Regions from separate parts of the Paenarthrobacter sp. CAP02 genome, predicted to be linked through region 1. Evidence: riboswitches for the same ligand, from Rfam matches in the RefSeq annotation. Region 1 holds a riboswitch; each other region holds the start of a gene.
What was found. A riboswitch is a leader RNA that binds a small molecule or an ion and turns the genes downstream of it on or off. The one in region 1 is predicted to bind cyclic di-AMP.

Region 1 (7,315 bases):
GTCCGTGGCAGGGAACGCTGCCCGGCGGACGGCCAGGTACATGATCCACGCGGTCGCCACCCCCATCAACGCCTGCGGAACCAGGATGCTCCAGGAGCTCAGGCCGAACATCCGGACGGACAGCCCAGTGATCCAGAGTGCCGCCGGAGGCTTGTCCACGGTGATGGAGTTGGCGGCGTCGGAGGAGCCGAAGAACCACGCTGTCCAGTCCTGCGAGCCTGCCTGGGCTGCAGCGGAGTAGAACGCGTTGGCCCAGCCCGAGGCTCCAAGGCCCCAGATGTAAAGGACTGCGGTTCCCAGAAGGACTGCCGTGAGTTCGAGGCGCTGCCGGACGGGGCCCCGGTCGCTGCGTTGTCCGGCCCGGCTTCCTGGCGCCAGGCGGCTGCTTTGTGCCGTGCTCGCCTGGCCTGCGGTTTCAGTCAGCGGTTTGAAGTACGTGGTCATGGTCAGCCCACCAGCTTGTAGACGGTAGTGCTGCCAACGGTTTGGGCCTGGTAGTTTGCAGCTACCCAGGCCGCGACCTCGGAGTTCCCACCGCGGCCGCCGCCACCCATGCCGCCGCCTGCGATGAAGTAGCTGATCTGGCCTTTGTCCACCATGTCCTGGAACTGGGCGAGTGTGGGGTAGGGGTCGCCGCCGTTCCAGCCACCAAGGGCGATGACGCTGGTGTTTGTGGCGAGTTCCAGGTCGGCGGCCTGGGTGGCTCCGGAGACAATGGCAGACCACTTGGTGGTGGTGGATTTCAGCAGTGCCGTCAGTTCGGCGTTCGCGGTGCCCCCGCCCGGACCGCCTCCTGCACCACCAAAGTCGCGGCTTCCAGTGTCCAGTCCTGCCCGGGTGTCCAGTCCTGCCCGGGCGCCAAAGCCGCCGCTGGCCACACCGGCAGGTCCCGACGTCGGAATGGAGCCCGAGTGCGGAGTCGCCGCAGTAGCCACTGTCCATGCCCCGGTCCCCAGGCTGCCGGCGAGCAACGACACCACGACGACGGCGGCAGCAGGCAGCCGCCGGAGGCCACCCTTGAGCCTGGTGCCACCCAGTTGATCCACACGAAGCAGGAGAGCGGCTGCAGCAAGGACACCAAGAACCACCACCACGATACGCAGCCACGGCAGCCACGAGGCATCCCGGCCGAGGAGTACCGCGGACCACAGCGCACTTCCCAGCACCACCACTGCCAGCACGATCCGGGGCATCCACGACGCCCGGCCGCGCCAGAGTTCGACGCATCCGATGCCGACAAGTGCGGCAATAGCCGGTGCCAAGGCCACTGCATAGTACGGGTGGACGATGCCGCTCATGAAGCTGAAGATGCCGGCCGTGACAACCAGCCAGCCGCCCCACATCAGCAGGGCAGCGCGGCTTCGCGACGTGCGGGCTTCGCGGCGGGTGAACCACAGCCCGGCCACCAGCAGGATCAACGCCGCGGGCAGGAGCCATGAGACTTCACCGCCAAAGCTGGTCCCGAACATACGCCCCAGTCCCGCAGCGCCACCAAAGCCACCGCCACCGGCGCCACCAAAGCCACCGCCACCGAAGCCACCGCCCGGCAGACCGCCGTCCGCACCGGAACCGCCGGGCATGCCGCCGCCGGCGCCGCCCTCACCCGAACCGGTGATGCGCCCCAGCCCGTTGTAGCCGAAGGTGAGTTCCAGGAAGCTGTTTCCCGCCGAGCCGGCCATATAGGGCCTGGCCGACGCCGGAGTCAGCTGGAAGATCGCAATATAGGTACCCGCCACGGCAACGATGCCCGCGCCCGCAGCAAGGAGGTGCAGGATCCGCTTGCCCAGAGTTGTAGGAGCGGCCCATAGATAGGCCAGTGCCAAACCGGGCACGATCAGGAACCCTTGGAGCATCTTGCTCAGGAAAGCCAGCCCCACCACTGCGCCTGCCGCGGCCAGCCATTTCCAGCCGGCCTTCTCGATGGCGCGGGTTGTCAGGTATGCGGCCAACACCAGGCACAACGTCAGCATGGCGTCGGGGTTGTTGAAGCGGAACATCAGGGCAGCAACGGGGGTCAGTGCCAAAGCGCCACCGGCGAGGAGCCCTGCCGCGGGACCGGACACGCGCTTGACCGTCAGGTACAGAAGCCCGACGGCGGCGACCCCCATGAGGGCCTCCGGAACCAGCATGCTGGTAGGGGAGAAGCCGAAGATCCTGCCAACCAAGGCCGGAATCCAGAGAGATGCCGCCGGCTTGTCCACCGTGATCGCATTGCCGGCATCGAGGGAGCCGAAGAAGAGTGCCGTCCAGTCCTTGGTGCCTGCTTGGATAGCTGCGGCATAGAAAGAGTTGGCGTATCCGGTGGCGGCGAGGTTCCAGAGATAGAGGAACGCGGTCCCCACCAGAAGCCCGGCGGCGGACGGTCGTACCCAGCGTGGTTGCTGTCCGAAAACGAGGCGCTGCAGGCGGGTTGGTGTTTCCGGGGACTTCACAGGTTCGTCAACGGCATGGCTTGGCTGAAGGGCGGTGATCATTTCGCTGGCACCTCTGTGGTCTTGTCGGAACCCTCGGTTTGAGGGGCTGGTGTGGCGGGTCGGCGGAACACCCACAGGCGGAACAACAGGAAGCGGGCCACGGTCGCGGCGAGGTTCGCGCCAACTACCGTTGCCACCTCAAGCCAGCGGTCCGGCGTCGTGGTTCCGTGCACCAGGGCCAGCGCGCCCGAGGTGAGTGCCAGGCCGATGCTGAAAACAATCAAGCCTTCAAAGTGGTGGCGGGCGTGGCTGCCGCCCTGGATGCCGAACGTGAAGCGCCGGTTGGCGGCTGTGTTGGCGACGGCTGTCACGATCAGGGCCAGGAAGTTGGCGAGCTGCGGGTCCATGAATCCCCGGCACAGCAGGAAGATCAGCAGGTAGGCCACTGTGGACGCCGCGCCGATCGCCGCAAAGCGCACCAGTTGCCCGAACAGGCTGGCGCGTGGGGTCGATTCCGATGTTCGCGACGAGGCCGGCAATGGGCCGCGGGCCAAGGCCGCGCGCAGTTCGGGGACAGGGATGCGCCCGGTGACGAGGTCGCGCGTCAGGCGCGCCATTCCGCGGAGGTCGGCCAGGGCGGTTCGTACGACGTCGACACTTGAGTTGGGATCGTCCGTCCAGTCGACGGGGACTTCATGGACGCGGAGGCCGCAGCGCTCGGCCAGGACCAGGAGTTCGGTGTCGAAGAACCAGGCGTTGTCCAGGGTGTGGGGGAGGATCCTGTGGGCGACGTCTGCCCGGATGGCCTTGAAACCGCATTGGGCATCAGAGAACCGGGCGCCCATGAGCGTATGCAGGAGGACGTTGTAGCTGCGGGAGACGAACTCGCGCTTGGGCCCGCGGACAACACGGGAGTTGCGGGAGAGCCGCGTCCCGATGGCAAGGTCCGAATGGCCGGAAATCAGGGGAGCCAGCAGGGGTGCCAGGGCGGCAAGATCAGTGGAGAGGTCCACGTCCATGTAGGCGAGCACCGGGGACGGCGAGGCGAGCCAGACCTGGCGGAGGGCGTTGCCCCGGCCTTTCTCCTCGAAGCGCATGACGCCGATTTCGGGGAGTTCACGGGCCAGGCGCTCGGCGATCTTCAAGGTGTTGTCCGTGCTCGCATTGTCCGCGACCGTGATGCGGAACGTATGCGGGAACGTCTCCACCAAGTGCCCGTGCAAGCGGCGCAGGCATTCCTCGAGGTCGGTCTCTTCGTTGTGGACGGGAATGGTGACGTCCAGGACAGGGACCGTGGTCCGCGTGTCCACGGGAAAGCGCCGCGGCTGCCGGTAAGGCAAGGCAGGAGCGGCGAAGGTCCCCGCATGGGCGGGGTTCGGCAGCGCACTGGTGGCGGGATCTATGAGCGTCATGCATTCACAGTGAGGCCGCCGATTGTGAGTGCTTTAGGCGGAAGCTGTGACGCGACTGTGTAAGTCTCCCGTTCCGGGAACGCGAAAAGCCGCCCCCGGAACGGGAGCGGCTTTTCGGGAAAGCTCTTGGCTTAGTACCAGTTGTTGGCCAAGTGGAAGGCCAGAGCAGCCGACGGGGATCCGTAGCGTTCCTTGATGTAGTTCAGGCCCCACTTGATCTGGGTCTGGTAGTTGGTCTGCCAGTCCGCACCGGCAGAAGCCATCTTGCCGGCCGGAAGCGACTGGACAATACCGTACGCACCGCTGGAAGCGTTGGTGGCAGTGGTCCGCCATCCTGATTCCTTCTCCCACAGCGTGTTCAGGGCGGTCATTTCGCCCGCGCCCCAGCCGTAGCTGCCAAGGATGCTGGCGGCGTAGGCCTTCGCACCGGCGGGATCGTCCACTGCCTTCGGGGCGGCAGCAGCGGCTGCAGCCTGGGCAGCGGCGGCAGCAGCAGCGTCGGCGGCCTGCTTGGCGGCAGCGTCAGCAGCTGCCTTGTCGGCGGCAGCCTTCTCGGCAGCGGCTTGATCGGCAGCTGCCTTGTCGGCGGCAGCCTGCGCGGCAGCGGCCTGATCAGCGGCGAGCTTGTCGGCTGCGGCCTTGTCGGCTGCGGCCTTGTCTGCAGCAGCCCGGTCGGCTGCACCCTTGGCAGCTGCGGCGTCCATCGAAGCGGAAACTTCAGCGGACTTGTTGGTGCTGACCTGTGCAGCGGCCTGGGTGCCGGCTACACGGCTTGCCTCGGGGAGGTTCAAGGCTGCGTTGGCGGCGGTACCGAGCGATGCAACGCCCAGTGCAGCGGCGATGACGCCCGCTACAACAGGCATGCGCTTGCCGGACTTGCCCTCACGGGCGGCCTTTTTGAGGACGGTCTGCGACTTGGTCAACTGGGTGTCGTTCTGGTCGCGGTGACGCGCGGAAGGGCGCGTCTGATCGTTAAATTCAGACATTTGTGATTACCTCTCAGCGCCTGCGGAGTTAGCTGTCGGGTTCGGATGAGGTCATCCGGCCGCGCATCACGCTGCGGCTTCACCCCAAGGGCCGGCAAAATGCCTGGGCCCGGAGACTCTGGGTCCCCCGTCTCTGCCTCGGTGAAAGATCGGACTCCGGGAAGTGGCAGAGCTCGGCGCATCCCGGATGTGGGCCGGTTAGGGGCAACCCACCCTTTCGACGGTACAGGAGGTTTCCGCAGAAGTCACATTTAGGTAACAGAGATCACGAAGTCGGTGAGTCGTCTTGCCGGATTCTTTACAGGCGTTCGGTGGTGGCTGTAGGCAGCCGCAGGGCGAACTCGGTGCGCCCCGGCTTGGACGTCACTTCGACGCTTCCGCCGTGCGCTGCAACGATGGATTCCACTATCGACAAGCCCAACCCCGAGGTCCCTTCGGAGCCCGATCTCGCCGCGTCGGCACGGGCAAAACGGGAGAAGATGCGGCTCTGGAATTCCTGCGGGATGCCAGGACCGTTGTCGGTCACGGTCACCACTGCGCTGCCATCCGCGGAGAGCATGACTCCAGTGACCACGGTTGTTCCCGGGTCGGTGTGTTTGCGGGCATTCGAGAGCAGGTTCGCCAGCACTTGGTGCAATTGCGTGGCATCGCCGCGTACGGTGACGGGCTCCCCGGGGAGCTGCAGTTGCCAGATGTGGTCCGGTGCCATGACTTTTTCGTCACTCACGGTCTCGATCACCAACTGGGTCAGGTCCACGTCCGTGACCTTCACCGGCTGGCCCTCGTCCAACCTCGCCAGCAACAGCAGGTCCTCCACCAGCGTAGTCATGCGTTCGGACTGGCTTTGAACCCGTGCCAAGGACTTCCTGCCGTCGTCCGTAAAGGTCTCGGTCATCCGAAGCAGCTCGGTGTAGCCACGGATGGCGGTCAGCGGCGTCCGCAGTTCGTGCGAGGCATCGGCAACGAACTGCCTCACTTTGGTCTCGCTCTCCTGACGGGCCTCCAACGCACTGGAGACGTTGTTCAGCATCTGGTTCAGGGCGTGGCCCACGCTCCCCACTTCGGTCCCGGGATGGGAGGCCGACGGCGGGACACGCACCGCAAGTGCCACTTCACCGGCGTCGAGAGGCAGCCGCGAAACCTTGGTGGCGACATCGGAAAGCTGCTCCAGGGGCCGCATGGTGCGACGGATGATCACGGTCCCCACAAGGCCGATCACCACCAGGCCGCCCAGTGACACCAGAACCATGGTCCAGACCAGCGAAGCCTCGGCGGTCTGCTTGTCCGCGAGCGGCAGGCCAGTGACGATCACGTCGCCGTAATTGGTCTTCACGGCCATGAGCCGGTAGTCGCCGTTGGACAGCGAACGGTCAACCGGGCCGTTACCTGTCGGCAGCGCGAGCAGGACCTGCTCATCGTCTGCGGACAAGGAGACGCGATTGCCCCGCGCGTCGATCAACCCGGAGCTGCGCACCGTTGAGCCGTCGATACGGGCGCTCAGCGTGCCGGCCGCCTGGCCGCGGGCCTCCAGCGGGTCCGGGCGTCCTGTCGGGGAGTTTGGAAAGCTCGACGGCGGTCTGCCGAATACGTCTGCGCGGAGCGAGGCCTGCTCCAGCTGCCTGTCGAGCTGCTTGTTGAAGACCATATCCATCGAGGCGTAGCTGACCACCCCGACCGCGCCGCAAATGGCCACCAGCAAAGCCATCGCCACCAGGACCAGGCGGGTGCGCAAATGCCAGGTGGAGGGATTGAGCCAATTGCGCTGCTGGCTTCTGGCAACCCCGGAGAGTGCGCTCAAGGCTTAGTCCGCAGGTTTGATGACGTAGCCGGCTCCGCGAACGGTATGGATCATTGGCGGGTGTTTCGCCTCGATCTTCTTGCGGAGATAGGAAATGTACAGCTCCACGATGTTGGCTTGGCCGCCGAAGTCGTAGTCCCACACCCGGTCCAGGATTTGGGCCTTGCTGACCACCCGTTTCGGGTTCTCCATGAGATAGCGCAGGAGTTCGAACTGGGTTGCCGTCAAGGCAATGTCCTCCCCGGCACGGGTGACCTCCCGGGTATCCACGTTCAGGATCAGATCACCCACAACGAGCTCAGCGGTGTCCATCGCGGCGACACCTGAGCGCTGGACCAGCCGGTGCAGGCGAAGCAGCACTTCTTCCATGCTGAAGGGTTTGGTGACGTAGTCGTCTCCTCCGGCCGCCAGGCCCACGATGCGATCCTGCACGGCATCCTTTGCTGTCAGGAACAGGGCAGGAACCTCCGGGGCGAAAGCCCGTATCCGGTTAAGGACTTCCACGCCGTCAAAACCGGGGAGCATCACGTCAAGCACCAGGACGTCGGGGCGGAATTCCTTGGCGAGCTTTACGGCTTGGGGTCCATCAGCGGCCACGCCCACCGACCAGCCGGCCATGCGGAGGCCCATGCTCATGAGCTCGGCAAGGCTTGGCTCGTCATCCACCACCAGCGCACGGATGGGAGAGCCGTCGGGGTGGGTGAG
Region 2 (7,315 bases), on a different contig from region 1:
TTGATGTCCACCACATACTGGTCCGGGTTCACCGCCCCTGACACAACGGCCTCTCCCAAACCGGGGGACGCGTCTATCACAGCCTCGTGGCGCTTCCCGGTGACCGGGTTGGCTGTGAACATGACGCCTGCCGTAGCGGAATCAACCATCTCCTGAACGACCACCGCGAGGGCCACCGATGAATGGTCCACGTTGTTGGTGGTCCGGTAGCTGACGGCGCGGTCTGTCCAGAGGGACGCCCAACAGCGGCCAACGGCCTCCAGGACCGCCTCCGCACCCACGACGTTGAGGAACGTGTCCTGCTGACCGGCGAAGCTGGCGCTGGGCAGGTCCTCTGCAGTTGCAGACGACCTGACGGCCACGGGCACCTCCTCGCCGAGATCCCGGTATGCCGCGAGGACCGCCTCCGCGACTTCGCTTGGGATACCGGCGTCGAGCACCACTGATCGGGCGCGGGCAGCCAGGCCGTTCAGCGTGCCAGTATCCGTGGACCCCGCCTCAGAGAGTTCGCGAAGGACTGTATCCAAGCCGGCAGCAGCGAGTGCCCGCCGGTACGCGTGGGTGGTGAGGCAAAACCCGGGTGGGACAGGCAGGCCCGCGCTAACCAGTTCACCGAGGTTGGCGGCCTTCCCGCCAACCTCCGAAAGCATGCTCCCCCGTATTTTGGCGATGTCTACGATGAACGCCTGGGCGGCCTTGCGAGGGCCAGTCGGGTGGTCCTCCGGCTGGTTCAGTGGCTGCTGGCTGTCCATCGCTGGGGATCCCTGCCGCTAAGCTGCGCCGAGCATTGGCCCGAAATTGGGCCGATCGGCAAGCCTCGGATCTTCCCGGTCCGGAACCACCAGCACCGGCCCCTTCGCGTGATGGAGGACTCCATCAGACGTGGACCCAAGGAGCATCCCGGCGAATCCGCCGCGGCCACGGGTGCCGAGGACCACGAGCTCAACGGCGCGGCTCGTTTCGACCAGGACATCCACCGGAGCGCCGTCCCGGAGCTCTGTCTCTATGGTCAGTCGCGGGAAATGGCTCTGAAGCCAGGCCAACCCGGCATCCAACTGCACCTTGATGTCGGCGAAGAGGGCATCGCGATCAAGTGGGGCGGGTACCCACGCGAGGGAACCGCTGTATTGGGGAACAGCGCAGATCACACGGAGCTTGGCGCCCATGCGCTGTGCCTGCTCCGCAGCCTCGAGAACAGCTACGCGGGCCTGCTCGGAGCCGTCCACGCCTACTGCCACAACATTCTCGACGTTACGGGGGCCGGCCTTGGCGTGCTCGGCTTTGATGTGTTTGTCCTCGGTGCTCTCCCCAAGGCGGTCCGCGCAGTACAGCGGTACGGTCACCGTGGGGCACTTGGCATGGGCGGGCAAAGCACTGCTCACTGACCCCAGGAGGCGCCCAACGAATCCGCCGCGGCCCCGGCTCCCGAAGACCAGAAGCGCTGCTTCCGCCGAGAGGTCGAGGAGGACACCTGCGGCATCACCGTTTTCGACCGAAGCATCCACGTCGATCGAATAGGCAGAAACCTTATCCATGGCTTGCTTGACGATTGCATCGGCGCCTTCGCGGATGACGGAGTCGTCCACGGTGGCGTAGCCTCCGTCCAGACCAGATGCGGCAAAAATGGGGACCGAGTAGGCCGTGACGATATGCAAGGGGAGCTGGCGACGCTCTGCTTCACGCGCTGCCCAGACCAAGGCGCACTGGCCGTGCTCGGATCCGTCCACCCCCACGACGATGCCGCCGGGGGCAACCGCCGATTCCTCGCCATCGCGTGGCACTTCATTGTGTCTTTCGTGCTGGTCCATTGGGCCCGCCTCTCCACCTACTGCTTGATGTTCCGGCTATTCTGCCAGAGGTTCTCTGCACGGAATTCCCTGACTCTCCAAATGTCAATGGCCGGGGTAGGAGAAACTTGGAATCTCTCCTTCCAATGCCCACTATTCTCGGTCGGAAGTACCGAATCAAGGCGACTTCGGGCTATGTGCATAACGGTCCGGGCTCAGTTCAAAACGCACGGGATCGGCCTGCTGGCGGACACGAAAAACACGTCGCCGGGAAGGCTACCCATGGCCGAAAAAGTTCGGTAGTGTTCGAGTCACTGAATAGCCGGGCAGCGTGTCTCAGGACACACCCCGGCTGTTAATTTGCGGCCGCTTGGGGAACTCGGACGCGATCCCACGCGATGCCGCAGGGCACACACGTCAAGGAGGAACCAAGCAGTGTCACTCACGCCTGATTCCGGCACGGAACGAACCACCACAGTGGTTATCGGCGCCGGCCTCTCCGGTCTGGCTGTTGCCAGCGAGCTCAGCCGCTACGGGGTGGGCTCCATCGTCGTTGACGGGTTCGGGTCGCTCTCAACCACCGGGCCTTCGACCCACACTGGAATGCTCCAGCGCTGCGACATCTCCGATCCCGCCATGCAGGAACGCAGCGAGATTCTCCGCCACCTGCGCAACTACGCCGCCAACCATCAATTGGACGTTCGCAGCACCACCCGTGCCGTTCGCCTGGATTTCCTGGGCTCCGACCCGTCGCAGCAGATAGGGCACGGCCCCACCGGAAGCACCGCATCGGGCACCCTCCGGGGCAGGATCGTTTCCGGCCCCCTCGAATCCACTCCCCGTCAGTGGGCGGTCCACACCGCCCAAGGTGTCCTGCTGGCCGACCACGTCGTGGTGACACGCTGCGCCCAGAGCCAGCTGCGCCGGATGCTGGCAGAACTTGGAATCGCCGTTGGCCAGAATTTTGCCGCGGCAATGCGTGCCGTGGGGATGCACCTTGTAGGCGTCGGAGAACTCATTACCCCGACTCCCAAAGAAGTCCTTCGGCAGGCCAAAGCCGTGGGGCAGGCAATTTCCGCCAGGGTGGCCCTACCGGCAGGCAACGGCATGGCCGGCAGCGGCGTAGCCATCGCCTAGGACGGCCGCTTCACCGCCACTGGAACTTTTGCGCACATTTCTTAACGCCAAAGGCCGGCACCCTCGAAGAATGAATCTTCGAAGATGCCGGCCTTTGAACTGAAGCGTGAGGCTTATGCGCCTGCGCGTACGTACGTGATGGGACCAGTTGCGGTCAACCAGCTGATCGGGTGGATACCCGTCTGGTTGCCGTTGATGCCACCGCTGATGGCCTGGCCGTTGCCGATGTAGATTGCAACGTGGCCGGACTGGACGATCATGTCGCCGGGCTGGGGGCTGCTGACGACCTTGCCGTAGTTCATGAACTGCATGGGCGCGAGGTCACCAACAGGGATACCTGCGGAGCCGAGGGCCCGCTCCACCATGGCGGTGCAGTCCTGCATGATGCCGATCTGGGCGTAAGCCGAGGCAACCATGGCGGCGTTGACTCCACCGACGGCCGGCGCAGCGGCTGCGGGAGCAGCGGCAGCCGGAGCGGCTGCAACTGACGCGGCAGCCTTTGCTACAGGAGCGGCTGCTGCAGTTGCAGCCACTGCTGCCTTCTTGGCAACAGGTGCCTCAACGACGGGAGCCGGCTTCTCGATGACCGGAGCTGCTACGGAAGCAACAGCAGGGCGCTCGAAGTTGACGGTAGCCGTAGCTGCGGCGGTGACAACCTTGGTGGGAGCCTCGGAAACGGTCTCGGCGACCGTGGCGGGGCTGGAGTCACGCTGAACCGGGGTTTCGGCTGCGTGGGCTGCGATGGAGCCGGTCAGGACAAGGCCCGAAGCTGCTGCGATAACAGCTGCCTGGCGGCCAGCGCCGGAAGCGTTGCTGGCGACTGCCTTGGAGATGGAGATGAACGGATTAGGACGTACGCTGTCCGCCTTACGACGGCCGCGAAGAATGCTTGAAGACATGAAAAAGCCTCTCCCGATGCCTGCGAGGTTAGCTGTCGGATTCGGATGGGAGTCACCCGGCCACTATCCCCCGCTGTTCAGCGGAAGCATCGTGACTTCACCCCAAGGCACGCTCGAAAGCGACCTAAATTGGGTTCCCCGTCTCTGCCGTAAGGTTTGTCTGCGAACGGATTCCGGACTGCGGCAGAGCTAGGCAATCAGGCCGGAAGTGCCCGCTACGTGGAACAGGCACAGGTTCTACGGTACGCGATGATCTCGCCGAAGTCACATTTAAGTAACGAGAACCGGGGTTTTGGCGTGTCGCAGTAACCAATCCGAGATATTCGCAGCTACGTAGAAAAGCCTGTTATTCCGCGGAATCTCCCGCATTTGAGTCGTTGGAGGCGGCGAGTTTCTTCCGGGCGGTAACGGCGAGATAGATCACAAGGCCCACAGCAACCACGGCCAGTCCCACGATGCTCCACGGGAAAGGTTGGGACGCGTCCGCGGCCGGGGTGCTGGTGGCAGTACCGGGCGCTGCGGTTCCCGCCGTCGGAACCGTATTTGAAGGTGCCGACGACGACGGCGAGGCACCCGCGGTGCCGCTCGTCGCCGTCGCGCTTCCGGCAGCGGCCGTGAACGTGAAGGTGCCCTCGATGGGGTGCGAATCGGAGCTGACGACCCGCCAAACCACGGTGTATTCGCCAGCCGGCGCGCCTTCGCGGATCTTCTGGACCGCCTGGTTGTCGATGATTTCGACGGGTCCGTCCGCCCAGTTTTCGCCGCCCGCAGTGACCGTCACGCCCGATCCGATGGCCAGCGGCCGGTTGTTGAACGTGATGGAGACCGACGCCGGGACAGCTGCCACGCTGGAGCCGTTGGCCGGCGCTGTGGATTCGGCGACGTCGTGCGCGGAGGCCGGGCCCGCGGAAAACAGCAAGGCGGATGCGAAGGCCAGGGCGGCAACGACGGCGGCCAGAAGCGGGCGGATGGTGCGCATGGGGCGGTTTCTCCTAGTGTTGGCTTCCTTACAGACTAGGCGAATCGTCAGGAGGCCCATATCCGACGGCATAGGATTTGAGGGCACACTCCCCTCGATCCCCGGAGTCCTTCATGCTTAAACAAGGTTCTGCCATCGACCGCTACTTCAAAATTTCCGAGCGTGGCTCCACATACTCCCGGGAAATCCGAGGCGGCTTCGCAACCTTCTTCGCCATGAGCTACATCGTGGTCCTCAACCCCTTGATCCTTTCCGGGCAGGATTCCAGCGGAGCGTCGCTGGGCTTCACCGCCGTCGCGGCCACCACGGCATTCGTTGCGGGCATCCTGACCATCCTCATGGGCGCCTGGGCCAAGCACCCGTTCGCCGTGGCCACGGGCCTGGGCGTTAACGCGTTCGTAGCGGTGACCGTCGCCTCGCACCCGGGCCTGACCTGGCCGGACATGATGGGCCTGGTGGTCCTCTCGGGCCTGACCATGCTGATCCTGGTGCTCACCGGTTTCCGTACGGCCGTGTTCAAAGCCGTACCCGAGGCGCTCAAGACAGCGATCGTGGTGGGCATCGGCCTCTTCATCGCACTGATCGGCCTGGTCAATGCAGGGTTCGTCCGCCGCATCCCTGACGCCGCCGGCACAACCGTTCCGCTGGGATTGGGTGTCGACGGGAAACTGCTCGGCTGGCCCACGCTGGTGTTTGCCTTCGGCCTGATCCTGACCATCGCACTGGTGGTCCGCAAGGTCCGTGGCGCCATCCTGATCGGCATCGTGGCATCGACGGCTTTGGCCGCCATCCTTGAGTTCACGCTCCACATCGGCCCGAGCAACGACGGCACCAACATCAACCCGCGCGGCTGGTCCCTTGTTGCCCCGACCCTGACCAAGTGGGGTGCCCCGGACCTGTCACTTATAGGTAAGGCCAACCCCTTCGGCGCGTTTGAACACCTCGGCTTTATTGCCGCAGCGCTCCTGGCATTCGTGATCCTTTTGAGCATCTTCTTCGACGCGATGGGCACCATGGTCGGCCTGGCCAACGAAGCAGGGACCGTTGACAAGGATGGCAACATCCCCAACGTTGACCGGGTCCTGCAGGTGGATGCCCTCGGCGCGATCGTCGGCGGCGGCGCATCTGTTTCCTCCAACCAGATCTTCGTTGAGTCCGGCGCAGGCATCGGCGAAGGCGCACGCACGGGTCTCGCCTCGATCGTTACCGGCGTGTTGTTCCTGGTGGCCATGTTCTTCACGCCGCTGATCAACCTCGTCCCCTTTGAAGCCGTGGCGCCCGCACTGGTTGTTGTGGGCTTCATGATGGTTTCCCAGGTGGGCAAGATCGACTGGCAGGACTGGGGCGTGGGCATCCCCGCCTTCCTGACCATCGCCCTCATGCCGTTCACATACTCCATCGCAAACGGCCTGGGCGCGGGTTTCATCTCCTTCGTCCTGATCCGCACGTTCCAGGGCCGCGCCCGCGAAGTACACCCGCTCATGTGGGCCGTCGCCGCCGCGTTCCTGCTGTTCTTCGGAATCGGAACAGTGGAGGAACTGCTGGGCGTCAAATAGCCCAGTCCGCAATCCCAGACACACCCCGCCTCTTTTTGCTGGTTTCGGCATCGGAGGTGGGGTGTGCTTTAACCATGGAAACAAGCGTCCCCACAGTAGATGTCAGCCCCACCCCGTGGACCGGCCGGTTCGACGGCACCGGCGCTGAGCATCGCCGGTGGTGGCAGGCCGTTGCCCCGCACACGCCCGAAGCCTCCGCAGCAGCCGCGCGTCCCGCCGTCGTGCTTGGTTTTTGCAGCGACGCCGGCGTGCTTCGCAACAAGGGCCGCACAGGTGCGGCAGCGGCCCCTGCCGCGATCCGTTCGGCGCTTGGCCCGCTGGCCTTCCACCTGGGCCGGGACGTGTTCGACGCCGGTGACGTAGTTGTGGAGGACGACTCATTGGAAGCGGGCCAAAAGCGCGCCGGCCGCGCCATTTCGGGACTGCTCGACGCCGGGAACCTCACCGTGGTGCTGGGCGGCGGCCACGAGACCGCGTTCGCCAGCTACCTTGGCGTTGCCGGTTCTGAGGTGCTCCAAGGCAAGCGGCTGGGCGTCCTGAACCTGGATGCCCACTTTGACCTGCGCGATGACCCGACGCCGAGCTCGGGCACTCCGTTCCTGCAGATGGCCCGCGCGGAAGCTGCCGCGGGACGCGAACTGCAGTACGCCGTCGTCGGAATTTCCGAACCAAACAACACGCGGACGCTCTTCGACACGGCGGACCGGCTCGGCGTGAAGTACCTGCTCGATGAACAATGCTCGGCGGAAGCCGCGGAGATCTTTGTTGCCGATTTCCTGGCCGGCGTGGACGCCCTCTACCTGACGATCGATCTTGACGTGATGCCTGCTTCAGTAGCCCCCGGGGTAAGCGCACCCGCCGCGTATGGGGTGCCCTTGCCGGTGATCAGTGCGATCTGTCGGCAGGTTGCGGCCAGCGGGAAGTTGCTGCACTTGGATGTCGCCGAGCTGAATCCGG
Region 3 (7,315 bases), on a different contig from region 1:
CGCGGACCCGGCCCTCGCCGTCGTACTGACCGGGCTGGGCGTCACCACGCTGTCCATGACCGCGCGCTCCCTCGCTGCAGTCGGCACCGTGTTGAAGACCGTCACGCTGGAACAGGCGCAGGAGCTGGCCCGCCTTGCCCTGTCAGCTCCCAGCGCCACCGAAGCGCGCGACTGGGTCCGTGCCAAGCTTCCCGTGCTTGAAGAGCTCGGGCTCTAGCCCCTATCCGTCCGGAATACCAGGAGAAAACCATGCCTGAACGCACAGCCACCATCGCCAGCCGCTCCGGCCTGCACGCCCGCCCGGCCGCACTCTTCGCAGAGGCAGCCGGCGAACAGCCCGTGGAGGTCACCATTGCCATGCAGGGCGCCCCTGCCGATGACGCGCTCGACGCCGCCAGCATCCTTTCGCTCATGACGCTCGGCGCAGCGAAGGGGGACGTTGTGGTGTTGCGGGCCGAGGGCGATGGCGCCGATGCCGCGCTGGACGCACTGGTGAAGCTGCTGGAGACGGACCTGGACGCGGAATAGGTCCTTCCGGGCTAGGCTTCTGGCATGGCACTGATAGCTCCCCGCGTCACGGCCGGCCTCCCCGCCGACGACGCCCGGAATCTCGCGCGTTCCCTCCAGGACAGCAACGACATCACTGTGTTCGTTGACGGCACAGTTCACCGCCTGCCCGATCAGGCGAGGGACGCCGTCGTCGACCTCCTTGCCCGGCTGGGCCGGGGCGATACGGTGACGGTCAGCAGCGTGGAGGAAATGCTCACCACATCCCAGGCAGCGGAGCTCGCGGGCATCTCGCACACGTATCTGCGCAACATGACCGATCGTGGCGAGATTCCCGTGGAGTACCGGGGCACGCATCGTCGCATCCGGCAGGCAGCCATCATGGAGTGGCTTGAAACGCAGCGAAAGAAGCAGTCCGAGGACCATGACGAAACCAGCGAATAGGCAGCGGCCGACGTTTGAGGTTGCCGAGGTCGAGGTTTCGGGACTGGCCGGTCGGATCCATTGGACCGCTGGGACACCCGCGACTGGCTCCGGGGACGAACCGGCGTACGTCCTGATCCACGGCATCGGGGTGTCGCACCGGTATTTGTCGCGGCTCCACGCTGTCCTCGCTGCCCACGCGCCAACCTACTCTTTCGACCTGCCCGGTTTCGCGGGCACGGCCAAGCCGGACAGGCAGCTTCAGGTGGAGGATTACGGCGCCTTCATCGCAGAAGCCTTGGCGTCCCGGGGCATCGATCGGTACGTCCTGGTGGGTCATTCCATGGGTGTGCAGTTTGCCATCGAAGCGGCATTGCATGCGCCCGAGCGGGTCCAGCGCCTGGTGTTGATGGGGCCGGTGGTGGACTCGAGGCACAAGAGTATCCTCCGGCAATCGCTGGCGCTTACCTTGGACGGCGTCCTGCGAGAGAGTCCCTCGTCCAATTGGATCGTCGTCTCCGACTACTTCCGCTGCGGGCTCCGCTGGTACCTCACCGAACTCCCGGTGATGATGGCCTATCCCACCGAAAAGCGGCTGGCCGGCATCAAGGTGCCCGTGCTGGTCCTGCGCGGAAGCCGGGACCAGGTGGCAGGCCCCGACTGGTCGCTCCGGCTCTCCCGAACCGTGGACCGAGGACGCCTGGTGGAGATTCCCGGAGTGGGGCACGTAGCGCAGCATATGCGGCCGCAAGCGGTGGCGGACGCCATCCGCAGCTTCGTCGCCGCGACCACACAGCGGAGTTAGGCCGCACAGCACAGTTAGGCGCCGGAGCACGACGCCGGAGCCCGGGGTTGGGTGCCCCTTGTTGGCTCCGGCGGGATCGCGCTAGGCTGGCCAGGCAAGCGAATAGTAAGTCTGCTTACGAAAGGGTTTGACCATGACCAGCTATGACCCGGAAGACGATCCCCAGACCTTCGGCGTGAGCGGCGCGACCGACCCCTTCGACACCACCGCCGATGCGGACAGCATCCACGAAGACCCGGACATGCGCCAGGACGAGGACGACGATCCCGCCGCCTCGGCCAACCCTGATCCCCTGGACGGCAACGTCACGGGATTGGAGCCGGGCGGAGGGGTACCCCCGGGCGAAACGCCGCCGGCCGAAGGCAGCATGAGCAGCGACCAAGGACACGAAGAGTAATTTCGCCGCTACCCCGCTGTTACGTTGCGGGCCAACAACGTAACAGCGGGGTGGCAACGCGCTACGGCAGGCTCAGGATCTCCCCGAGGTCGTAATCGGCAGGCTCCTCCAGTTGCGCGTACGTGCAGCTCTCCGGAGTCCGGTCCGGCCTCCAGCGGCGGAACTGCGTGGTGTGGCGGAACCTGTCGCCCTCCATGTAGTCGTACGCCACTTCGATCACGAGCTCGGGGCGCAGTGGCACAAACGAAAAGTCCTTGCCCCCGCTCCACCTGCTTTGGGCACCAGGCATCCGTGAACCACCGGCCGCCTCGTCCTGCTTGGCCCACTCGCCCCACGGGTGATCAGCGAGGTCCACCTGGTAGGGCTCAAGCTCGGCAACCAGTGCTTCCCGCTTGGCCATGGGGAACGATGCCACCACCCCCACGTGGTGCAGCCGACCGGCGTCGTCGTAGAGCCCCAACAACATGGAACCCACCACCTTCGCAGTTTTGTGCCAACGGAACCCGGCCACCACACAGTCCGCGGTCCGAACATGCTTGGTCTTGAACATCACGCGCTTATTGGGTTGGTAGGTTCCATCCAGCGGCTTGGAGAGGACCCCGTCCAAGCCGGCGCCCTCCAACTGCACGAACCATTCCTTGGCCCGCTCAAGGTCTGTTACCGCCGGAGTCACATAGACGGGCGGTTCGGCCTTGGCCAAGGCGGACTCAAGGATGGCCCGGCGCTCAGAGAACGGCTTGCCCATCAGGTCTTCCTCGCCCAAGGCAAGAATGTCGAACGCGACCATGGAAGCCGGCGTTTTCTCGGCGAGCATCCTGACCCGGCTGTCCGCGGGGTGGATCCGCTGCTGGAGGACTTCGAACTCCAACCTGTTGCCCTCGATCAGGACGATCTCACCGTCGATCACACACTTCTCCGGGAGGTTCTTCCTCAGCGCCTCAACCAGCTCGGGAAAGTAGCGCGTCATGGGCTTCTCGTTGCGGCTGCCCAGGATGACCTCGTCCCCATCCTTGAAAACGATGGTCCGGAAGCCATCCCACTTGGGCTCGTAGTGGCCCACATCGGGGATGTCCGGAACTGACTTGGCAAGCATGGGCGAGACGGGCGGCATCACTGGCAGGTCCATAGGAAATGTCTACCCTGCCGTCGGACGCCGAAGCTAGTCTCAGGCGGTGGATATCTTGGCCGTGTTGGCGGCAGTGCTCGAAGATCCAGTACGAGCTGTCGGCTCCCGCACCGGCCCCGAAGCCTAGGCGCCCGGAGCCTCCGGTTTAGCCCGACCTACCGTCCGTTACATTAATGTGACTTTACTTTCCGGCTCATGTACCGTCGTAGGGCGACCCGTATCTCCGCTGGGCCGCTTCCGGATTGACGCCGAGCTCTGCCGCAATCCGGGATCCGCCAGACCCGCGGCAGAGGCGGGGGACCCACAAGTTCCCGGACTTTCCAAGTCCTCGGGGTGAAGCCGCTTTGGCGGCCGGACGGCCTCGTCCGAACCCGACAGCTAACCTCGAAGGCGTTGAGAGGCAACCACCATGTCCCCAACCATGGATCAGCCGCGCCGCGCCCTCATCGAACGCGAGCGCACCAAGCCAACCGGACGCCGTCGGGCCGAACCCAGCGGATCCGCCACCGAAGCAACAACAGCGCCTCAGGCACCAAGTACGACGCCGGAACCCGCCGCTGCTGCCCAGCCCACCACGCGCGCGGCCGCCCGGGCAGCGGAGCGGGAAAGGGCAGCCCGGGCTGAAGCCGAACCCGCAGAACCGGCCACCGCCGCGATCCCCGCAGTGCAGGCCGCCCAGGCCGCGGCACCGCGGTCGACCACACCGGGCCCTCCCACTGCCGCCACTCCCATCGTTCCGTCGGCAGCACCCAAGCCGGACACGCAGCTGGCCGCACCCTCGGAGCCCGCCACGGCAGCCATCCCCATCCTGGACATTGCCGGGCCGGCACCTACTCCCGTCCCAGCCAGGACCGGCTTTGGCTCTTCGTCGTCGTTCAACCGCGAACCCCAAGCCGTGCTTCGAAAGGCCGCATCGGTCAAGCACATGAGCCAGCGTATGGCCGTTGTTGCCGGCGCTGTAGGACTGGTTCTCACGGCCGGAGGCCTCGGCCAGGCCCTTGAGCTGCCGTTCTTCGGCCATGAAACCCCCGCCCAGGATGCGAGCGCCAGTGGGGACAGGGATTCGGGCTCGGCTGCGCCCGGGCCTCGGGCTTCCTACTCCACCGCGTCCTCCCCGTCGGCCTCGTCGGCAGCACCAACAGCGTCATCCTCATCGGCAGCCGGTCAGCCGGCGACCGTCCCGGAGGCACCATCTGAAGTGTCGCCGTCGTCGGTTCCGGCCCCGCACGTCTCGCTTGCGGCCCCGGTTTGGGTTCCTTCGGCGGCGCCGTCGGCGGCTAACCCGGCGCCGGGCGCCTCCGCGGCAGTCCCGACGCAGCCTGCCCCGGCCCCCACCGATGTGCCCGCCGATACAGTCACCACGGCGCCATCTCCTGCCCCGACAACCACGCCGGCGCCGACCACCACCCCGACGCCCACGCCAACACCCACCCCGACGTCGACGGCCACTCCCAAGCCGCGCCCCACCGGGAACCCCTCCGCCGGAACGAATCCGCAATCCAGTGGGACCGCCCTCGACGCAATCCTGGACGCCGCCAAGAAGGCCGTGAAGTGAGCACCCGGCTGCCCCGTACGGCAACGCCGATCGGATGGCATGGCCGGTACTGCACCAGCAGCCGGACCGCCACCTTCAGGCGAAGGATGGGCCGGTGGAGCTGCCAGCGGTTGAGGCGTTCCTAGGCGCGCTTCTTCCGGCGAGGAAAGTTCAGGATCAGCCTGACGGACAAGGAAAGCACCACCAGCAGGCCCACCATGCCAGGGAGGTTCTACCGCCGTTTGTTGCGTAGCGAGCCCATCATCACGCTGAACCCCCGTCTAGCGGCGAGTTAGGTTCCAGGTGTCTTCGCGGTAGAGGAACGCTGCCATGGCGTCGCGATTGACGGGCTGGACAGGCCGGAATGTGGCGTCGGCATAGCCTGTGGAGATTCCCTGCGCCGCGAGCCAGGTGATCTCTTTGTAGAAGGGGTTGTCGGTGGCGACATCGTGGAAAGGAGACGACACAGGAGGGGCAAACGCGGGTTTGCCGCTGAAGCGGTAGAGGAACGCTGCCATGGCGTCACGGTTGACGGCTTGTACTGGTCGGTAAGTGTGGATTCCGCTGCCTTCATCCCAGCCTGTGCTGATGCCCTGGTGAGCGAGCCAGGTTATTTCCTTATAGAACTGGTCGCTGGGTTTGAGGTCAGCGAACGGTGAGATATCAGGGGCGGTGAAGGAAGGCTCGCCTGCCATCCGATACATGAACGCCGCCATCGCGTCACGGTTTACAGAGTTCAAAGGCAGAAAAAGACCGCCACTGTAGCCAGTTGTGATCTTCTTGTTCGCGAGCCACTGGATTTCCTTGTAGAACTGGTTGCTCACCGGGACATCGCTAAAGGATTGGGTGCAGGCCGGCGCCCCCACGCTAATGTTCGTGACCGCCGTCTTGCCGCCTTTGTTACCGTCGAGTGTCAGCTCAAGGTCCGAATCCCCGGATTGGCAGAAGTACCACATGTGCGAGGATTTGACGGTGACGACAGCCGTGGCGCCGTTGGCCGAAAGTGCGACGTCTCCGTCGACACCGAAACCTCCGATCAAGAAGGCCCGGGTCGATACCCCGGACCAGGTTCCCGCAGGGCCGGTGGTGAAGTACCCCGCCGGGGCTTTGATAATGAGCTTGTCGGATGCCTCAGCCAACGTGGCTGTCTTGGCGTTCATGGCGTAGTACGTGTTCGTGACAGCCGAGGGTGCGCTCAGATCGATCGGCACTGTGGCTGCACCAGGCCCCGTGCCTTGTATCAGGCCGCTTGAGGCGAAGATCGGCAGATATGTCGTCCCGCTATCCGCGTAGCTTTCCACTATCACCTCGTACCCCGTGTAGTGGGTTGCGGTCGGATCGTTGCCGCAGACGTTGAACGAGTTCTTGCAGTAGGTCATGTCGGCCGGGGCGTGTCCAGCGAAGTTCGCCGGAATGGGTACCGTGACCGTGAGGTGCACAGGGTCAATGTTCACCGACCCATCTGCGAAGTGGCTATTTGGGCCGTTGTACAAGTAGTAGTTGAGGCTTGTGATGCCCTTGGCTACGATATCGGCCGAATCCGCGGGCAGTTTGATGACGAGCGACGTTGCGCCCCCTGGCAGGGTAACGGGGGCACCGTTCGCAGAAACGCTTTCCCCGGCAATCGTTGGGTCTATCGTGACGGTCGTGTCCGCTGCGATTGCGGGTGCTGCCAAGCCTGTTGCACCCATCGCCAAAGCCAGAACCGCTCCTGCCGCCAACCCTCGAAATTTTCTCAGCAATGTCAGACCTTCCGTCTACCAGTGACGGAGCAGTCCGTCCCCCACACGACGTCCGCGGACAGCAGACAAACCGCAACGTACCACTTCGCCCAGCTTCCGGAAATGGTCCAGCCGGTCTCGGGCCAATATGAAGGGGCTTTTCCCTGTTTGGCCCCCTCGCTCGTCTGATGTGGGCCAACCATTCGTCATGAACCGCTTCTCCACCGCCTGGCACAGGCCACCTAGATCCTGGGGCGCCGTGCCCAGCGGTGTGCTTTCAGGGCCGCATGCAGTTCAAGCCGGATCGCGCCGCTCAACGGGTCAGCCCCGATGAGCTGGCGGATCCGGCCCAGCCGGTTGTAGATGCTGCTCCTGTGGAGATGGAGCTTCGCTGCGACGTCCTGGACGGAACTGTCATTGTCGTAGAGCAACTCCAGGACCGGGAGGAGCTCGCCGTTCCTGTCCTGGTCCTCCAGCGTCCTGTAGTGGACCGATCCGGTGTCATCCCAGCCACCGGGCGCCAAAAGGCGATCAAAGAGCTGGTAAACCCCTACGGCCCGGCTTTCCACGAGCTCGCCCAGTGGCAGGTCAACCGCGGCAGCCTGGGCAGCTACTTTTGACTGGCGGTAGGCGCTGGAGATCTGCCGGATCACCTGGAATGGTTCACTGATGCCAAGGATGACGCGGTCCACCGTCCTTCCGGCGCGCTTGGCGAGTTCCAGTTGGTAGTGCACCAGTACCTGTGCGTGGTCTGCCCTCCCGCCTGATTCCCGGAACAGGACCACCGAATGCGTCTCGGTTC
Region 4 (7,315 bases), on a different contig from region 1:
ATGGCCCGGACGCATGGCGATGCCATCAATCAGCAACTCGCCTCCGAGCTCGGCCACCGCCTTCCGGAAGTGGTCCGTCCCCGAGAGCCCGGTGCCCCCGGTGGTAATAACGACGTCGGCCGGCGGTTCGGCGTCCACGTCAGGTCCGCCAAGCAGCGGCTCAGTATCCTGGAGGGCGGCCAGCCACTCTTCATAGCTGTCACCAACCCTGAGCTGCTCACCGGCGATGCCGCCCAAAAGTTCCACGACAGAACCCAACTGCGGACCGAACGTGTCCCGGACCTGCCCCGGACCTGGAACCCCCTGCACTACTACCTCCGAGCCTGTCAGGAGGAAGCGGACCAAAGGCTTGCCCTGAACGTTCAGATGGTCCAGTCCGGCCAGCGCCGCCAAAGCTATGTGCGCCGGGTTCAGTACCGTCCCCGCTTTGAGCAGGACCTCCCCCTCCACGGCTTCTTCGGCGGCTTTACGGATATGTTGGCCGTTGCGTGGCTCCCCCGGTTTCGCTGTGCCGCCAAGCGCAAGGATCGGCAGACCGTCGTCGTCCGTCGTGATCTCGCCGCTCTCGCTGCGCAACACAGCTTTGGCGCCGGGCGGAATCAGGCCACCAGTGACAATGGGGCTCGCCTGGTGTGGTGCCAGCCGCTGCCCGGGCTCGCTGAGGATCCACGGACCACTGCCATTGACGGCCCATCCGTCCATGGCCGACGACGCGTAGTGGGGCATGTCCTGTACGGCCAGGACATCCGAGGCCAATGTGCGGCCAATGGCGGAACTGATCGGGACCGGACCGGGCGGGATGGGCGCAGCAACCTCGAATGCCCGGCTGCGGGCCTCCTGCCACGTGTGTGCCGCGTGATGGCCCTCCCTGGGGGCCTCGGTCATTCGGCGTCTGTCCCGGTCTCCGCGTACTCCTTGGCCACCTTGCGTGCCAGGTCCAAAGCCGCATTCATGGCGGCATCGTCGCTGGCCTGGCCGATTCCGCGGGCCATGCCGGCGGCGTACCCGGCGATGAACGTGGTCAAGGGAGCCGCGGGACGCACCACCGAATGCGCAGCTACTCCGGCGACGGCAAGGACCTCATTGACGTCCACTTCGACGCCTTCCAGCTCGAAGGCCTGCAGCAGTGTGCGGCACCATTCCTCGAGCGTCTCTTCCTGGCTCTTCACGTCGGCCTCCAAGTCGTAGTCAATGCCCAACGCCGTGGCGTCATCCCAGGTATCCACATCATCCGTGGCACCGGCGGGGACGGCGACATCCAGCAGGTTCAGCCTAGCAAGCAGCCGGAACACCGAAGAGTCCGTTAAGCCGGAACCGTCCCCGGATTCCGCCACTTTCCGTTCCAGGGCCGCCGTGCTGTAAACACCCAGCAGCGGCTGCTTACGACCGTCAGCAGACACTGCCATGGCACCGTCCACGTCCGGATGACTCCTGAGCGCGTTCCAGAGGGCATCGACTCCGCGGGCAGCGTGGGGCATGTCGCACGCCAAAACCAGCGTCCACGGACACGGCAGGGCCCGGGTCCTCAGCGCCGCCAGCCCGGCAGCGATGGCAGCAGCAGGGCCCGCAAACGGCGGCTCTTCCCGCGCCTTCAGGATGCCTTCGTGCAGGGCCGCGTCGTCGCCCCGGACCTCAGGGCCTACAACAACGACGGCGGCTGCACCGCCCGATGCCTGCAGGGCATGCGAAAGGAGGGTGGCGCCGTCGTACGTTAAGGACGGCTTGGGCACGCCACCAAGGCGGGTGGCCCTGCCACCCGCCAGGACGACGGCGTTGAACTCCATCCGCCCAGATTACCCGGGGCGGGCGGAGTCGTCAGAAATCGATCAGGCAGCGGATTCCGGCAACAGGAACGGGTCCCAGTCCGGCGCAGGTTTCTCGAGTTCCTTGATCTGCCACATGGTTCCCTGGGGCACGCCGGGTTTGAAACGAAGTTTCCAACCCATCTCAGCCAGCGTGTGGTCACTCTTGGCGTTGTTGCATTTCAAGCACGCCGCAACCAGGTTTTCCCAGGAATCCGCGCCGCCCCTGGATTTGGGGTGGACGTGGTCTATGGTGTGCGCTGTCTTCCCGCAGTAGGCGCAGCGGTGGCCGTCGCGGCGAAGGACGCCCCGGCGGCTCACGGCGGTGATCCTGTTGTACTTGGGACGGATGTAGCGGTTGAGGAGGATCACGGATGGTCGTCCGAGAATCTCCTGTGGCCCGACGACAGGCTCGTCGCCTTCGGCCACTACGCTCGCTTTCCCAGTCAGCACAAGGACCAGCGCCCGGCGGAATGTTATTACCGCCAGCGGTTCATATCCAGCATTCAGAACGAGTGTGCGCATGCACGTACCTCTTCACGGCCGCACCCGTCAGGGGCACGAGGGCCGGCTGCCCTCTGCATGTACGGGCTGTGGATCGACAAGATAAGGGTAAGCACTTATATGCCGTATCAACGAATCTTTCTGTCGTTTCCCGTGCGGTGTCGGCAAATGTTCATGCGTGGTTAAAGCGGAACACCCCGCCGGCCGGAGCCTGCGGGGTGTTCCAAAAGGTACGTTATTAGCCGTTGACGCGGATGAAAACCGGGCCGGAGCCAACGTTTACGCTGAACAATGCTGTGGTGGATCCGTTCCATCCACCGTGCACTGCCATGCCGTTGCCGACGTAGACAGCGATGTGGGCCTGTCCGGCCAAACCGCCGTTGGCGTAGTAGGCGAGGTCGCCCGGCTGGGCTTCTGCAGCACTGACCGTACGGCCCAAGGAGAGGTACCCGGCCGGCCAGTCATGGAAGTGGATGCCCACGGCTGCCAGGGAGTTGGTCACCAGCATGGTGCAGTCCTGGGTCACGCCGAGCTGGGCGTACGCTGCGGCGGCGATAGCTGCACCGAGGCCGCTGGAAGCTGCCGGAGCCTTGGCAGCCGTAGCCGAGCTGTTGACGGCAAGCGTCGCGTTGCCGGTGGAAGCAGCCGTGTTGGCGCTCTCCGTGGCCTTGGCTTCTGCCTTGGCGGGAGCCTTCTTCTCCACGGGAGCCGGAGCTTCAACCGTGGTGACGACGGGCCGTTCGTAGGAGATGGCTACCGTGGAGTCCGCAGCGATGGTCGACTGGACCACTGCCTGGACATCGAGGGTGGACGTCGCGGTGGATTCACGGTCAACGTTGGTTTCGGCGGCGTTGGCCGCGACACCGCTGGTCAGGACCAGACCGGAAGCCGCTGCGATGACGGCGGCCTGGCGGCCCACAGTACCGGCGTTGCCGCCGACAGCCTTGGCGATGATGGCAAGCGAGCTGGTCTTGGGGGCCTCAGCGCGATGCCGTGCAACCTTGTTTGCACTGGTCATGATTTTCTCTTTTCGTATCCGCGTGCAGTGGGGTTACACGCGGGTAATGGGCGGCCAGCACTTGGGGGCATGCTGGCCGGCCACGAACCGGATGTTTTCTAGCGAAGGGTGAAGAAGGAAGAGGTGCCCGTGGAGGCTGCCGAGTGCAGGAGGGTGCCCTGGCTCGGGTTCAGTGCGCTGATCATCATGCCGTTGCCGACGTAGATGCCGACGTGGGCTCCGCCGTTCTGCATGACGAGGTCACCGGGCTGGGGGTTGCTGGTGGGCTTCATGGCCGTCCAGGCGTTGACGCGGGGGATGCTGATGCCGGCCTGCGCGTAGACCCACTGGGTGAAGCCGGAGCAGTCCCAGCCGTTGGGGGTGGTGCCGCCCCATACGTAGGGGTGACCGATACCGGTGTAGGCAATGGCGGCGAGGCCCGAAGCAGCAGCGCTTGCAGCACCGTCCGTAACCTCGGAGGACTTTGCGGTGACCGCAGCTGCGGCGTCCTGGCTACCAGCGGCGCGCTGGGTGACCTGCGATGCACGCTGGACAACCTTGGGGGCTTCCTTGGTGGCCACGACCGGGCTCTCGAAGGCCACGGTGGCGGTTGGCTCTGCAGTGACGACGGCGGTTGCCACCATCTGCTGGGTGCTGGAGGCTTCCGACTTGGAGATGTCCGTATCAGCTGCCGTAGCCGGAAGACCGGCGGTAAGGACAAGGCCCGAAGCTGCTGCCAGGACGACGGCCTGACGGCCAACCGAACCGGCGTTGGACGAAACAGCCTTGGAAAGAGTGTTCAAGGGGTTCGTACGAACCGTTTCAGCGCGGTGGCGCGCAGGGGTAGTGCGTGATGACACGTAGGTAGCCTCTCCCAATGCCTGCGAGGTGAGCTGTCGGATTCGGATGGGAGTCATCCGGCCGCGTTGCTTCAAGGAAGCTTTTGCGACTTAACCCCAAGGCCTTCTATCGAAGACCAAAAGTGGTTCCCCCGCCCCTGCCAGACGATTTATGCGAACGGACCTTGAGTGGTGGCAGAGCTAGGCAATCCACTCAAGTGCACCGGCCCCCTAAAAAGCCGATGCGCTTTGTACGGTACAACAGTTGAACGCGAATGTCACATTCAGGTCACGGGGTGTCGCAAAATGCGAGAGGCGACCATCAACTGGCTTAGAGCCAGCCCATGGGGTCGACAACTTCTCCGTTGACCTGGACCTCGAAGTGGAGGTGGCAGCCCGTGGAAGCGCCCGTGGTGCCGCTCAACGCGACAGTATCGCCACGGGTGACGGTCTGGCCGACCTTGACGTTGAAAGACGACAGGTGGTTATAGGTGGTCTCGAGGCCGTTGCCGTGGTCCACTACCACGCGGTTGCCTCCGCCATACTCGTGCCATCCGGCGAAAGTGACTTTGCCCGTGGCAGCCGCATGCACTGCGGTGCCGCACTGGGCAACGAAGTCCTGGCCGCGGTGGAAGTCGCCCGTGCCGCCCGTGAGGGGGCTGACCCGGTAGCCGAACGGCGAGGCCGTGACCAGGCTGTCCAAGGGGCTGGCAAGCGTGCCTACGGACGAGGCGCGCTGGATGCTGCCGACCGACTGGGCGCTGAGCAATTGCTTCAGCTTGCCGTCGGGGTCAGCTGCGGTTGCGACGGCGGCGCGGCTGAAGTCGATTTTTGCCGATGCGGCTGCGGAAACCTCTGGCTGGCTGCCGCCGGAAACGGCGAGGGCGGACTCGGTCTGGCCCGACTCCGACGTTGCCATCACTGGGCTTGTGGCCGGCAGTCCGACAGTCAGCGCCAAACCGGTGGCAGCGAGGGCTACTCCGGCTTTCTGGCCGACACCACTGGCTGCGGCGAAATCGGCAACCTGGCGCAATGGGCTCTTACGGCGGCGGACTTGGCGCTCAGTGTCACGGGGCCGGACCTCCATTGTTGCGCGGGCTGGCCGCAGCTCAACAGCGGGGCCGGTCGCGCGGCGACGACCCCTGACGTTCTGCGATGTCAAACTCTGTTCCTCTCTGGAAAGCCTGCGAAGTTAGCTGTCGGATTCGGGTCAGAGAGTTCAAAGACCCGGTCCGCACGAAGCGCTCATGGCACACAGGTATCCAAGGAGGGACTTGCGTAAATGGGCACTTCTGCTGCGGACTTCACCCCAAGGCTGCTTCTTTAGACAGCCGCTTGTGGTTCCCCCGCCTCTGCCAGTGGTGGATGGCACACCTGATCCGCTGGCAGAGCTCGGCTCCGGATCAGGTAACGCTTTGGTATCGGCGCTAGTAGATAACTATAGGCGATTAAAGCCTGCAGTAATAAATTCGTTATCAACAGGACGACGCACTCCCATATCATCAATCCCGAAAAACCGCAGGTCACATTGTCCCGCAGGGCACAAAAGTGAGGTTTGACACGGCATCCCCGAGGAGGCGGCGCCCCGAAGGGAGGTCAGCCCAGGGAGACGAACACGTGGGCCGCAACTTCAGGCGGAAGCTCAAGCGCTCCCTCGATGCCGGGAACCCGGACAGAAATGTACTCGCCGACGCGTTCCAATGACACCGCTGCCCCGGGACGGATTCCGCCCTCGTCCAGCTGGGTGAGGAGTTCGGGCTCCACCTGGATGGGCTCGGCAAGCCGGCTGACCACCACGCGGGAATCGGCGGCGTAGCCATCCATGGCCTGCAGCAGGTTGATGTCGAGCCGCGGAATGGTCTGCGTCGGCAGACCGCCCAGGGCTTCGAGTCCTGGAATCGGATTGCCGTAGGGCGACTCGGTGGGGTGTTCAAGGAGTTCGTAGAGCCGGCGTTCAACCCGCTCACTCATCACGTGTTCCCAACGGCACGCTTCGTCATGGACGTACGCCCAGTCGAGGCCAATGACATCGGCAAGGAGCCGCTCCGCGAGACGGTGCTTTCGCATGACCTCGGTGGCGCGCTTGCGGCCCATCTGGGTCAGTTCAAGGTGACGGTCGTTGGATACGATCACCAGGCCATCGCGCTCCATGCGGCCGATGGTTTGTGAAACCGTGGGGCCGGAGTGCCGCAGGCGCTCGGCGATGCGGGCCCTGAGCGCCACAATGTTTTCTTCTTCCAGCTCCAAAATGGTCCGAAGATACATCTCAGTGGTATCGATCAGATCCGTCATCCAGCTCAGCTCTCCTCGAACGCAGTTTCCTTGCGTAATCTCCACCGTACCGCGTCCTTGGCCAGGGCAGCCGGTGTTTACCGCTGGCCCTTGAACGCCGACACCCAGCCTAGCTTATTTGGAATTACTCTGGATAATTCCGGTCGCATCCTGTTGCTTCGCATTCCACGTGGCGGACTATGACGGATGCAGGTTACAGCCCCCGGGCCGAGTCAGGCAGAATTGGGGAGTCGAAGGGGCAGCGGATGCCACCTGCCACGACCCATCTCTAGCCGATACCCATTGGAGCCACACGTGAGCGACAACAGCATCACCATTCCCGCCGATCTGCTGCCCAAGGACGGACGCTTCGGCGCAGGACCGTCCAAGGTCCGCCCGGAACAGATCGAGGCGTTGTCTGCCGCATCGGCCACCATCCTGGGTACCTCCCACCGGCAGGCCCCGGTCAAGAACCTCGTTGGATCGGTACGGGAAGGACTCAGCCAGTTCTTCCGCGCACCCGAGGGATACGAGGTTGTCCTTGGCGTCGGCGGATCAACCGCCTTCTGGGACGTCGCCGCATTCGGCCTGGTGGAGAAGAAGGCCCAGCACCTGTCCTTTGGCGAGTTCGGTTCGAAGTTCGCCGCCGCCACCAACAAAGCCCCGTTCCTTGATGCTTCCTCCATCATCAAGTCCGAGCCCGGCACCCGCCCCGTGGCACAAGCCGAAGCCGGCGTCGATGTCTACGCGTGGCCCCAGAACGAGACGTCCACGGGTGTTGCAGCTCCCGTCAAGCGGGTCCAGCGCGCCGACGAAGGATCACTGATCCTGGTGGACGCCACCTCCGCTGCCGGCGGCCTGGACGTCGACGTCTCGGAGTCCGACGTTTACTACTTCGCCCC

Region 2: linked by a shared signal. The riboswitch ahead of ABHM97_RS12650 (NlpC/P60 family protein) and the one ahead of ABHM97_RS10380 (aggregation-promoting factor C-terminal-like domain-containing protein) in region 1 are both predicted to bind cyclic di-AMP.
Region 3: linked by a shared signal. The riboswitch ahead of ABHM97_RS00895 (hypothetical protein) and the one ahead of ABHM97_RS10380 (aggregation-promoting factor C-terminal-like domain-containing protein) in region 1 are both predicted to bind cyclic di-AMP.
Region 4: linked by a shared signal. The riboswitch ahead of ABHM97_RS05380 (C40 family peptidase) and the one ahead of ABHM97_RS10380 (aggregation-promoting factor C-terminal-like domain-containing protein) in region 1 are both predicted to bind cyclic di-AMP.

The regions. Positions count from the first base shown of each region.
Region 1 covers NZ_JBEEII010000005.1:96,817-104,131, reverse strand. Annotated here, with positions in the region: gene ABHM97_RS10395 (ArnT family glycosyltransferase) at 1-444, opposite strand, end outside; gene ABHM97_RS10390 (glycosyltransferase family 39 protein) at 447-2,474, opposite strand; gene ABHM97_RS10385 (glycosyltransferase) at 2,471-3,826, opposite strand; gene ABHM97_RS10380 (aggregation-promoting factor C-terminal-like domain-containing protein) at 3,958-4,812, opposite strand; cyclic di-AMP (ydaO/yuaA leader) riboswitch at 4,818-4,977, opposite strand; gene ABHM97_RS10375 (sensor histidine kinase) at 5,111-6,610, opposite strand; gene ABHM97_RS10370 (response regulator transcription factor) at 6,614-7,315, opposite strand, start outside.
Region 2 covers NZ_JBEEII010000006.1:210,348-217,662, reverse strand. Annotated here, with positions in the region: gene ABHM97_RS12665 (PEP/pyruvate-binding domain-containing protein) at 1-752, opposite strand, end outside; gene ABHM97_RS12660 (universal stress protein) at 771-1,808, opposite strand; gene ABHM97_RS12655 (NAD(P)/FAD-dependent oxidoreductase) at 2,223-2,924, shown strand; gene ABHM97_RS12650 (NlpC/P60 family protein) at 3,038-3,823, opposite strand; cyclic di-AMP (ydaO/yuaA leader) riboswitch at 3,827-3,995, opposite strand; gene ABHM97_RS12645 (copper resistance CopC family protein) at 4,170-4,802, opposite strand; gene ABHM97_RS12640 (NCS2 family permease) at 4,916-6,358, shown strand; gene hutG (formimidoylglutamase) at 6,433-7,315, shown strand, end outside.
Region 3 covers NZ_JBEEII010000001.1:174,458-181,772, forward strand. Annotated here, with positions in the region: gene ptsP (phosphoenolpyruvate--protein phosphotransferase) at 1-217, shown strand, start outside; gene ABHM97_RS00870 (HPr family phosphocarrier protein) at 250-528, shown strand; gene ABHM97_RS00875 (helix-turn-helix domain-containing protein) at 553-951, shown strand; gene ABHM97_RS00880 (alpha/beta fold hydrolase) at 932-1,735, shown strand; gene ABHM97_RS00885 (DUF6480 family protein) at 1,869-2,132, shown strand; gene ABHM97_RS00890 (ATP-dependent DNA ligase) at 2,194-3,258, opposite strand; cyclic di-AMP (ydaO/yuaA leader) riboswitch at 3,522-3,665, shown strand; gene ABHM97_RS00895 (hypothetical protein) at 3,668-4,813, shown strand; gene ABHM97_RS00900 (S-layer homology domain-containing protein) at 5,074-6,468, opposite strand; gene ABHM97_RS00905 (PucR family transcriptional regulator) at 6,756-7,315, opposite strand, start outside.
Region 4 covers NZ_JBEEII010000002.1:547,077-554,391, forward strand. Annotated here, with positions in the region: gene ABHM97_RS05360 (molybdopterin molybdotransferase MoeA) at 1-885, opposite strand, end outside; gene ABHM97_RS05365 (NTP transferase domain-containing protein) at 882-1,784, opposite strand; gene ABHM97_RS05370 (HNH endonuclease) at 1,827-2,327, opposite strand; gene ABHM97_RS05375 (NlpC/P60 family protein) at 2,545-3,324, opposite strand; gene ABHM97_RS05380 (C40 family peptidase) at 3,423-4,163, opposite strand; cyclic di-AMP (ydaO/yuaA leader) riboswitch at 4,168-4,329, opposite strand; gene ABHM97_RS05385 (M23 family metallopeptidase) at 4,474-5,304, opposite strand; cyclic di-AMP (ydaO/yuaA leader) riboswitch at 5,309-5,523, opposite strand; gene ABHM97_RS05390 (iron-dependent transcriptional repressor DtxR) at 5,739-6,434, opposite strand; gene serC (phosphoserine transaminase) at 6,729-7,315, shown strand, end outside.